2 regions of the Agathobaculum sp. NTUH-O15-33 genome follow, and region 2 is predicted to be linked to the other one. Evidence: riboswitches for the same ligand, from Rfam matches in the RefSeq annotation. Region 2 holds a riboswitch; the other holds the start of a gene.

What was found. Region 2 has a riboswitch for cyclic di-GMP ahead of RWV98_RS07675 (M60 family metallopeptidase). Riboswitches for the same ligand answer to the same signal wherever they lie in the genome.
Region 1: another riboswitch for cyclic di-GMP. It lies ahead of RWV98_RS14010 (S-layer homology domain-containing protein); the one in region 2 lies ahead of RWV98_RS07675 (M60 family metallopeptidase).

What each region holds. Positions count from the first base shown of each region.
Region 1 is NZ_CP136187.1:2,901,615-2,907,543, forward strand. Features, by position in the region: gene RWV98_RS14010 (S-layer homology domain-containing protein) at 1-1,464, opposite strand, end outside; cyclic di-GMP riboswitch class I at 1,608-1,692, opposite strand; gene nifJ (pyruvate:ferredoxin (flavodoxin) oxidoreductase) at 2,003-5,686, opposite strand.
Region 2 is NZ_CP136187.1:1,478,610-1,484,538, forward strand. Features, by position in the region: partial or broken gene RWV98_RS07660 (cobyric acid synthase) at 1-951, shown strand, start outside; gene RWV98_RS07665 (precorrin-8X methylmutase) at 948-1,583, shown strand; gene RWV98_RS07670 (sirohydrochlorin cobaltochelatase) at 1,587-2,354, shown strand; cyclic di-GMP riboswitch class I at 2,486-2,575, shown strand; gene RWV98_RS07675 (M60 family metallopeptidase) at 2,672-5,929, shown strand, end outside.

The DNA of each region.
Region 1 (5,929 bases), 1.4 Mb from region 2:
TACGTGCGCTTCCGCCGCGTCCACGGTCAGGCTGTTGCACTTTGCGCCTTCCCCTGCCGCGCCGTCGTCTGTCAGCGTTATTTTGGTCGCCTTGGGCGCGTTGATGGTTACATCGCCCAGCGATACCTTACCGAACTTGATCTCTACCTCGCCCGCGCCTTCACGGCTAAGCGCCAGATCCTGACCGGCCGCGAAGCCGTCGCCCTTTAAGGTGATGGTCGCGATATCCGAGTCCGCAAACGCCTTTTGCAGCTCTTCCGGCGAGCTCACGTCCGCCGTGGTCACCGTGCTGCTATGGCCGCCGCCACCGCCGCCGGAGCTTCCGCCGGGCTTTGTGGCCGTCGAGCCTACCTGCTCCACTTTGGTGTTCTTGGTGGTCACCTTGGTATCGTTCTTATCATTGGTCTTAACGGTCTTTACAGTGCCTTCGCCCGCTACCGTGGTGCCCTTTGCCGTGGTGGTCACGGTATCGATCGTGCCGCCCTTCTGCGCGGTGACCGCGACATTCGCCGCGTCGATCGTAACGTCCGTTACCGTACCGGCTACCTCTACCTTGGCCTTTTCCGCGCCGACGGACACCGTGCCCGCCTTCGCGCCCGCGCCAACGGTAAGCGTTGCGCCCGCCGCCGCGTCGGTCAACTCGACCGCGCCGACAGAGGCGCTGCCCGTCAAAGCTACGTCCGCCTTAGCCTGTACGGTGACCGCGCCGGATACGGAAGCGCCGTTTAGCGTTACCGTGCCGCTCGCCGCGCCCGCCGCTACCAGCACATCCGCTGCCGCGCCCGTTACGGTCACGTCAGGGGCGGCCACCAGCGTAAGGCCCGCGTTCTTCGCTTCTACCGTCGCGCCGGCCGTGTTCGCATAGCCGGTGATCGTGCGGTCCAGAATGGTGACCACCGACGCGCGGTCGATATTCTGCGCCGGGGCAAACCGGTTGGAGCCCACGCCGTTCACGATGCCCTTGTCGCTCATCGCCTTCACGTAGCCCTTGGCCCAGCCCGATACCTGCGCGCCGTCCGCAAAGGAAAGCGAGCCGGAGGTCTCCTCGACCGCCAGCGCGCGCCCCATCATAACAGCCGCTTCCTCACGGGTGATGGTGCCGTTCGGGTTCGCGCCCGTGCCGTCGCCCTTCAGAATGCCCGCCGCCGCGCATTTCAGCACCGCGTCCGCATACCATGCGCCGGACGATACGTCCGCGAACGAATTGCTCGCCTTGTCCGTCAGGCCCAACAGCTTCGACAGCACCGTCGCCATCTCGGCGCGCGTCATGGACGCATTCGGTCGGAACGCCCCGCCCGATCCCTGTACGATACCGTAGCCGCTCCACCGGTCCACGGCGCTCTCCGCCCAGTGGCCCGCGGTGTCGCTGTAGTTTGCCGCACCCGCGGTCACCGTCATGGCCGACATTGTCGAAAGCAACATCGTACCGGTCAGGAACGCCGCCAGTTTCCGCTTTAGCTTCATTTCGTTGTCCTCCATTTCTATTGGTGATTTTGCTATCTATATGAAAACCCACCCCATCAGGTACGGTTTACCGTAGTTCCCCGGCGCGTAGCCTTGTCCGGTTAAAAAGAGCAGCCGACATCCGTCCGCTGCTTTCGCATCCCATTTGCAGCTGGCTGACTCTCCGCGGCACGGGGGGTCCCTATAGTTTTGCGTCCCTGCCTTGCGGCAGGTTTGCCATTTTTATATATATCACTACATAATATGAATTATGTGGTAATTTTATAGTTGTTATCTGGAAGTTTTTGATGTTCTACGGCGACTCATCTTTGGCCAAAACGACATAATTTTCGTGGACAACAGCCATTGTCCACGAAAATTTTGTCGTTTTTGTGATATGCTGAGTCGCCGTAGAACATTAAAAAGTTCCAAAACAACTATAAAATCACCACATAATTCATATTATGTGGTGGTTTTATGCTTAAAAAATATTTACTTTCCGCACTAAAAACCCCCGCGCCGTAAAGGCGCGGGGGTTTTAAAATGCGGGTATGGAATTTTACTGCTGGCCGTACAGCGCTTCCAGCTTCTTCAGATGCGCGTAGCGCTCTACCGACGCCTTCTCAGCTTCGACAAACAGCTTTTCAGCGCGATCCGGGAAGGAACGGGTCAACGCGGAGTAGCGCGCTTCGTTCATGATGAAGCCGCGGTAATCCTCGCTCTTGGGCTCCTTGGAATCCATGATGAACGGATTCTTGCCTTCGGCCTTGAGCTGCGGATTGTAGCGGAAGTTGTTCCAGTAGCCGCAATCGACAGCCTTCTTCATCTCGGCCTGACAGTTTGCCATGCCGCCCTTGATGGAGTGCATTTCGCACGGCGCATAGCCGATAATGAGGGACGGGCCCGGATAAGCTTCCGCTTCGGCAATCGCCTTCAGCGTCTGCTGCATGTTGGCGCCCATCGCCACCTGCGCGACGTAAACATAGCCGTAGCTCATCGCGATCTCGGCAAGAGACTTCTTGCCGATGGCCTTGCCGGCCGCCGCGAACTGCGCTACCGCGCCGATCGGGGTAGCCTTGGATGCCTGACCGCCGGTGTTGGAGTAAACCTCGGTATCGAATACCATGACGTTGATATCCTGACCGGAAGCCAGCACATGGTCAAGGCCGCCGAAGCCGATATCATAAGCCCAGCCGTCGCCGCCGAAGATCCAGACGGACTTCTTGGCAAGGTATTCCTTATGGGCGAGGATATCGCTCGCAAGCGCGCAAGCTTCGCAGTCGCAATGCTTCGCACCGGAAGCCTTCAGCTCCTGAACGTGCGCCTTCATTTCGCCTACCTTATCGCCGAACACATCCTTGGCCGCCGGGCTGTTGATGAACGCTTCGCAAGCTTCCACCGGCAAAACGGATTCTTCCAGCAGCGCGATGTATTTCTTGGTGGCTTCCGCGTTGGCGTTGCCGTCGTCCATGGTATCGAGCCATGCCTGCGCGGCTTCCTTGAGCGGCGCGTACGTGTGCTCTACGGCGATCAGCTCGCGGGTCTTATCAGCCAAACGGTCGCGCAGCGCCTTCTGGCCGTAGTACATGCCAAGGCCGTGCTCCGCGTTATCCTCGAACAGGGAGTTTGCCCAAGCCGGGCCGTGGCCGTTTGCATCAACGGTGTACGGGCTGGTGGCTGCCGGGCCGCCCCAGATGGACGAACAGCCGGTGGCATTCGAGATATACATACGGTCGCCGCAGACCTGCGTGATCAGGCGGGCGTAAGAGGTCTCGGCGCAGCCCGCGCAGGAGCCGGAGAACTCAAGCAGCGGCTTCTTGAACTGGCTGTCCTTGACGGAATTCACGGAGATCATATCGGCCTTTTCGGCTACTTCGGCTACCATGTAGTCGAACGCGTCCTGCTGGGCGGCTTCCTGCTCCTGCGGAACCATGGTGAGGGACTTGGTCGGGCAAACGCCGACACAAACGCCGCAGCCCATGCAGTCCAGCGGGGAAACGGCCATGGAATACTTGTAAACGCCCTTGCCCTTGCCGGCCTTGATGTCGACAATCTTGGCGGAAGCCGGCGCCGCGGCCGCTTCCTCTTCGGTCAGCGCGAAGGGACGGATGGTGGCGTGCGGGCAGACATACGCGCACTGGTTGCACTGGATACAGGTATCCTGATTCCAAGCCGGTACGGTAACGGCAACGCCGCGCTTCTCGTAAGCTGCCGCGCCGTGGGAGAACGTGCCGTCCACGTGCTCGCCCGCGAAAGCGGATACGGGCAGGCTGTCGCCGTCCATACGGCCGATCGGGTCCATGATCTCCTTGACCATCTTGACGGTCTCGGGACGGCCGTGCAGCTCGGCACCGTTCGCCTGATCCTGCGCGTTCGCCCAGTCAGCCGGTACGTCGAACTTGTGGAACGCGGTAGCGCCCGCGTCGATCGCCTTGTGGTTCATATCAACCACGTCCTGACCCTTCTTGAGGTAGGACTTGGTGGCGGCGTCCTTCATGTAGCCGATGGCTTCTTCCTGCGGCATGACCTTGGCCAGCGTGAAGAAAGCGGACTGCAGAATGGTGTTGTTGCGCTTGCCCATGCCGATCTCGATCGCAAGATCGATCGCGTTGATCGTGTAGACCTGAACGTTGTTTGCCGCGATATAGCGCTTGGCAACGGCGGGCATATGTTTGTTCAGTTCTTCGTCGGACCACTGGCAGTTGATCATAAAGATGCCGCCGGGCTTGACGTCGCGCACCATCGGGTAGCCCTTGATGATGTAGGACGGGTTGTGGCAAGCGACAAAGTCGGCCTTATTGATATAGTAAGGCGACTTGATCGGCTTGTCGCCGAAACGCAGGTGAGAAACGGTCACGCCGCCGGTCTTCTTCGAGTCGTACTGGAAGTAAGCCTGTACGAATTTATCGGTGTGGTCGCCGATGATCTTGATGGAGTTCTTGTTCGCGCCGACCGTGCCGTCGCCGCCGAGACCCCAGAACTTGCACTCGATGGTGCCTTCCGCCGCGGTGTTCGGCGAGGGCTTCTCTTCGAGGGACAGGTTCGTAACGTCATCCACGATGCCCAGCGTAAACTGGTGCTTCGGAGCGTCCTTTGCGAGTTCGTCGTATACCGCGAACACAGAGGACGGGGGCGTGTCCTTGGAGCCGAGACCGTAACGACCGCCGGTGAGGACCAGATCGTTGCGGCCGGCGTTAGCCAGCGCGGTGACGACGTCCAGATAAAGCGGCTCGCCCTGACTGCCGGGCTCCTTGGTGCGATCGAGAACGGCGATCTTCTTGGCCGTGGCCGGGATGGCCGCGACAAACTTGTCCGCCGCGAACGGACGGTACAGGCGAACCTTAATCAGGCCGACCTTCTCGCCGTTTGCATTCATATAATCGATAACTTCCTCGGCAACGTCGCAGATGGAGCCCATGGCGACGATGACGCGGTCGGCGTCCTGCGCGCCGTAGTAGTTAAAGAGCTGGTAATCGGTGCCGAGCTTCTGGTTGACCTTGCCCATGTACTTTTCAACGATGGCCGGAACAGCCTCGTAATACCGGTTGCAGGCCTCGCGGTGCTGGAAGAAAACGTCGCCATTTTCGTGGCTGCCGCGCATAGCCGCGTGCTCGGGGTTGAGGGCGCGCTTACGGAACGCTTCAACAGCGTCCATATCGCACATATCCTTCAGATCCTCGTAATCCCAAACCTCGATCTTCTGGATCTCGTGGGAGGTACGGAAACCGTCGAAGAAGTTGATAAACGGCACGCGGGACTCGATCGAAGCGAGATGCGCGACGGCGCCAAGGTCCATCACTTCCTGCGGGTTGGTTTCGGCCAGCATGGCAAAGCCGGTCTGGCGGCAGGCCATTACGTCGGAATGGTCGCCGAAAATATTCAGCGCGTGGCTGGCTACCGTACGTGCGGAAACATGGAACACGCAAGGCAGCAGCTCGCCCGCGATCTTGTACATATTCGGGATCATCAGCAGCAGGCCCTGAGAAGCGGTGTACGTAGTGGTGAGCGCACCGGCCGCGAGCGAACCGTGCACAGTACCCGCGGCGCCCGCCTCGGACTGCATTTCGATCACCTTTACGGTTGTGCCAAAGATGTTTTTCTGACCTGCGGCTGCCCACTGGTCAACGCTGTCTGCCATGGGGCTGGAAGGGGTGATCGGATAGATACCCGCTACCTCGGTAAACGCATACGACACGTGAGCCGCCGCTGTGTTACCGTCCATGGACTTCATTTTTCTTGCCATGATATATCCTCCTATTCAGTTAATAACTTGCTAAAGGCCTGAAAAGCGTATAAATCCGTGCTTTTGGGGCCTATGGAACGGTTTGTTTCGACCCTTTTTATTTTAGCACTCTGCCTTTAGAATGTAAACACCAAATATGACAGATTAATAACATAGATCGCCTCTCAGAAAAGTTTTTCGCCCCCTGTTTCGCCTGTTGAAACGGGGGCCGTGTTACAGTTATTTTGCATGCGCATTTGTGCA
Region 2 (5,929 bases):
GAGGCGGAGCGCGCGCGCATTCGCGGGCTGATCATCAACAAGTTCCGGGGCGACCCGGAGATACTAAAGCCGGGGCTTGGGCAGCTCGAAGCGCTCACCGGCAAGCCGGTCGCGGGCGTGGTGCCGTGGACGCCGCTCGATCTCGACGAGGAGGATTCGCTGTCCGATACGCTGCGGCAGGACGGCGGGCGGGAGCCCTTATGCGTCGCGGTCGTGCGGCTGCCGCGCCTGTCGAATTTTACAGATTTTGCGGCGCTGGGCCATGTGCCGGGCGTTGGCGTGCGCTATGCCGCCCGCCCGCAAGAGCTTATGAACGCCGATCTGATCATCCTGCCCGGCACCAAGAGTACGCTGTCGGACCTAAAGTGGCTGCGCGAAAGCGGCATGGAAGCCGCGATTTTAAAGCGGCACGCGGCGGGCGCGCCGGTGTTCGGCGTGTGCGGCGGCTACCAGATGCTGGGCGAAACGATCAGCGACCCCGAAGGGGCCGAGGGCGGCGGCGAAATGCGCGGCCTTGGCCTATTGCCGGTCGATACCGTGTTCCGCCCGGAAAAAACGACCGTGCAGGCGGCGGGCGCGCTGCAAACCATAGCGGGCGCGCTCGCGCCCCTTTCCGGCATGGCGGTGCAGGGGTATGAGATTCACATGGGCGAAACGGTTCGCCGTCCGGGCGCGCGGCCGCTGGTCACGCTGCGGCGCGGCGAAACGGAAATAGAGGACGGCTGCCAGGCGGAAAACGCCTACGGCACCTATCTGCACGGCGTGTTCGACGGGGAGGGCGTCGCCCAGCGGCTGGCCGAAACGCTTGCCGAAAAACGCGGCGTTACGCTCGCCGCCGCGCCCGTCAGCGAGGCGCAGTATAAGCAAACGCAGTATGACAAGCTGGCGGATACCGTGCGCGCGTCGCTCGATATGGCGCTTGTGTACCGTATTTTGGAGGAAAACGCATGAACATGAATTTAACGCCCGCCGAGATCGAGCGGCGCAGCTTCGAGATCATCGCGGAGGAGCTGGGCGGCCGCACCTTCCCGGCGGGGGAGCGCGAGGTGGTGTGCCGCGTCATCCACACCAGTGCGGATTTTGACTATGCGGAAAACCTGCGCTTTTCGCCGGACGCGGTGGAGCGCGGCAAAGCCGCCCTGCTTGCGGGCGCGACGGTCGTGACCGATACCAACATGGCTTTCGCGGGCGTCAACAAGGCGGCGCTGCAAACGTGCGGCGCGGCGGCGCGCTGCTTCATGGCGGAGGAGGACGTTGCGCGCGAAGCGAAGGCGCGCGGCGTGACCCGCGCCGTGGTTTCGATGGAGCGGGCGGCGGCGCTCGAAGGGCCGGTGATCTTCGCCATCGGCAACGCGCCCACCGCGCTCATTCGCCTGCACGAGCTGATACGCGAGGGCGCGGCGTCGCCCGCGCTCGTGATCGGCGTGCCGGTCGGCTTTGTCAACGTGGTGGAAGCCAAGGAGTTGTTTGTAGGCGGCGCAACGCCGCATATCATCGCGCGCGGACGCAAGGGCGGCTCTAATGTGGCGGCCGCCATCGTCAACGCGCTGCTGTATCAGATCACCGAGCGGGAGGGATTCTAAAGTATGGGCAAAAAAGCATTGGCGGCGGTCAGCTTCGGCACCAGCTACCCGCAGGCGCGCGAGGCGATCAGCCGGATCGAGCGGGCGCTCGCCGCGGCCCGGCCGGATTATCAGCTGTTCCGCGCGTTTACCTCGGGCATGGTGGCGGACCGGATCGAACGGGAAGAGGGCGTGCGCATTCCAAGCCCCGCGGCGCTCTTGGAGCGGCTCGCGGCGGAAGGGTACGACGAGGTGCTCTGCCAGAGCCTGCACGTGATCCCCGGGTTTGAATACGAAAAGCTGCAAAAGGCGATCGAGCCGTATGCGGCGCGGTTTAAAAAGCTGACGCTCGGCAAGCCGCTTTTGTGGGACACGAAGGATTATTTGCGCCTTTCGCGCGCGCTGCTCGCGCATATGCCGAAGCTTGGCGCGGACGAAGCGTTCGTTTGGATGGGCCACGGCACCGACCACCCGGCGAACGCGGCTTACGCGCTGCTGGAAAACACCTTCCGCTTTGACGGGGCGGAGCGCGTGTACGTCGCCACGGTCGAAGGGTTCCCGAATTTCGATTATGTGCTGCGCCGCCTGCACCGGCAGGGCGTGAGCCGCGTGCGGCTGGCCCCGCTGATGGTCGTCGCGGGCGATCACGCGCAGAACGATCTGGCCGGGCCGGAGGAGGATAGCTGGAAGTCCGTTTTGGAGAGCGAGGGCTACCACGTCCAGTGCGATCTGCGCGGCCTTGGCGAATACGAAGAGGTGGCCGCGCTGTTCGCGGCGCATCTGCCCGCGTAAGAACGTAGCGCCCACGCCCGCGTCCCGGAATATTTCGACAAAAGCCGCGTAAAAATCCAAAAATACACTTGATTACTCCTTAAAAGAATGATAAACTTTTTTTAACAAGAAAAGGGTTCGTTAAAAACTGAAACCGTGAATAGTAAAACCGGGGAAATCCGGCGACACAAAGCTACAGGGCCTACCCTCCCGTTTGGGGAGCACGGCTGCCAGCTGCCGCACAAACAGGCGTCCCATGGGGCTGTTTTCTGTCATTGTGCAGAAAGCAGCCCTTTTTGTGACGCATAATCGGGAAAAAGAGAGATGGAGTGAGAGAGATGAAGGCACAAAAGCGAATGTTATCCGTTCTTTTGGCGGGCGCCATGCTCGTATCGCCGGTTCTGCCGGCGGCAAGGGCTGTGGACGAGCCGGCAGGGCGCGGCGAAACGAGCGTTCGAGGCGGCATCAGCGCGACGCTGCGGCTGGATTATGCGCAGAAGCTGGATGAGATCAAAGAGCGAAACGTCAGCGTCACCCTGATGAAAACGCAGGACGGCAAAGTAACGGAAACGCTGGGCACCGTCGCGCTGGGGGACGGCGCGCGGACAGGGGCGCTCGACGCGGTTGTTTCCGCCCGCAATGCCGATGGCGGCGAGCTGGGCGGCAGCGAATGGCCCGGCTATCTGGACGTGTCTTTCGGCGATCTGCCGCGGGGAACATACAGCCTGCGCTTTTCCGGCACGGGGTATACGACCCATGAGCAGCCGGTCGATATGGATACTTACGCGCAGTCCGTCGTGCTCGGCACCGGCGACGGCACCTTTGGCCTTGGCGATGTGAACGGCGACGATAAGGTGGACGGCGCGGATTGGGACGAGCTGTCCGGCGCGTTGGGCGCCGTGGACGAGGAGCAAATCCGGCAGTATGATCTGAACGGCGATGGCAAGATCGATATCATCGACCTTGCCTATATCAGCCGCCAGAGCCATGCCGTGGGCGAAGCCGAAACGTATAACACCGTGCTGCTCGCGCCGCCCGTGCAAGCGGAGGCGTTAAAAAACGAACTGGAACAAACGCTTGTTATAACGGGCGACGTTGCAAACCTGTTTCAGGAGAATACCGAACCGGTCAAGCTGACCCCTAAGGAGGACGGCAAGCTCGACATCCCGATCGAGCTGGACAAGTCTGTCGAGATGGAGGTGATCGAGATCGCAACGCCCGAACAGGACGGCGCGATACAAAAGGGCACCGTCATTGTCGAGGATGAAAACGGTAAAAAGACCGAACACCCCTTTGACAACACCCTGCCAGAGGGCGTGCACGCCATCGGCCGGTCGGCCGGGAGCAACGTGGTCACGATCAACCTTGGCGGTAAGGTGGCGGTCAAAAAGGTCACGATCTCGGTCACGCAGACCGCAAGCGGCAACTACGCCGTGGTCGATACCATTCGCTTTTTGCAGGATATCGTGCCGGAAAACCCCGTCGCGCCGAACAGCGTGGTCAAAACCGTGACCGCCGCGGAGGGGGACGCGCAGGTTACCCTGAAATGGGGCGAGCTGCCCAATGTAACGGGCTATAAGGTGCTGTACAGCCTTAAGGAGGGCGGCGAGCCCAAGGAGCTGCATGTGGACGTGCCCACCGCCGTGGTAACGGGGCTTAAAAACCTGCAAACCTACGCGTTTACCGTCACCCCCACAAATGGGGAGTGGGAGGGCAGGCCGTCTCAGGTCGTCGAAGCCACGCCGCAGCCCGCCAAAGCGCCGGACGCGCCCGACATGGTAAGCGTGCAGGCGCTCGACGGCGCGCTGAACGTTACATGGGGTAAATCCAAGAACGCGACCGCGTACGAGGTCTACTATACGGATAAACAAAATGCTTCGGTAAAGGATTATGTCCGCGCGGGCGGCGCGCTCTCCGCGACCCATACGTCTGTTACCGGGCTAACGAACGATACAACGTATTATCTCTACGTCGTGGCCGTGAACGACGCCGGAAAAAGCGGCCCCTCCAAGATCGTGACCGGCACGCCGGCGGCGGTCAAGTACGGCGAACCCGCGGGCCTGCCCACGCAGCTGACCCGTATCACGCGCGATCAGGTGCAAAGCATCGCGTTGAAGGATACCGGCAACGTCAGCACATCCAAGAGCACCAAACCCTTTACGACGGATTACCTGATGGATGGGGATTATCAAACCAACTGGACCTCGCAGTCTTGGGGCGACGGCAACTATACCCGCAGCAAGCAGCTCATTTACACCTTCAAAGACCCGGTGGATCTAAGCTATGTGATCTATGTGCCCCGGGCGGACGGCTATGAGAACTGTATGCGCCTGTACGGCGTTACGGTCTGGGGCGAGGGCGACGACCTTGCCGGGCCGGGTACCGTGCTGGTTACGATGAACGGCAAAAACCAAACGCCGGTAAACGGTAAAATGGGCTCCGCGAAGGACGGCTACTTCGTCGCGCTGCCGTTCCCCGCGACCAAGGGCATCAAAAAGCTGGCCGTTGATATCGAGCAGACGGGGTACGGCGCGGTCGGCCTGTCCGAGGTCCTCTTCTTTGCGTACGATGAAACCAAGGATCTGGACAAACAGATCGACGGCCTGTTTGAAGATCAGGCCCATACCAAGCTGCGCGCGGGCGTGACGGCGCAGCAGATCAGCGATCTTTCCGCGGCGCTTGCCGGGGACGAGGGCTACTATCTCTATCCGAATACCATGAAGGACGAGCTGAAGCTGGCGCAGGAGCTGCTCGCCGGCCAGAGCGCGGGCGTGGTGCTGCGCGGCGTCACGGCGCGCAGCAGCAGCGCGGATTCCGCGAAGTACGGGCAGGGCGGCAGCGATCTGCAGCCGCTGGGCGCGGCGGCAAAGGCCGGGCAGGAGATCACGGTCTATGCCGAGGGCATTCCCGCGGGCGAAAGCGTCGCCCTGTGGGCAACGCAGTTCCACGCCGAGGCCGCCGCATGGCAGGCCAAGGTGGGCGAGCTGCAAAATGGGCGCAATGTGCTCACGGTGCCGCAGATCGGCAGCCAGACCACGCCGCGCGGCGGCAGCCTGTACTTTACCTATCATGGCGCGAACGGCGGGCAGATCACGCTGCACACGCGCCGGGCGACCGACGTGCCTGTTTTGGAGCTGGGTAACTGGCATACGCTGGACGAAGCCGGGCGCAAGGCGGTGCTCACGGCTTATGTACAGGAGCTTACCGCGTACACCAAGACGATCGCCGATAACGGCAAGCAAAACAACTGCCTGAACGTGACCGAGCTTTCCCTCCCCACGGTGCTGCTTTCCCTGCCCGCCACGGCTGTGATGGATAATACCGCGAAGGGCGGCGCGGAAGAACAGGTGCGGATTCTGTACGACAATGTCCTTGCGTGGGAACAGCTGATGCATATCGCCAAGACGACGCAGGGTATCGACAATACCTATGAAAAGAATGATATGACCTCCCGCCAGAATATCCGCTATATGCAGATGTTCGCAGGCGCGTTCATGTATGCCGCGGGCAGCCATGTGGGTGTGGAGTACGGCTCGTGCGGCGGGCTGGTATGCGGCAAGCCAGTGGACGATGCGACGACAGAGAAAAACCGGCTG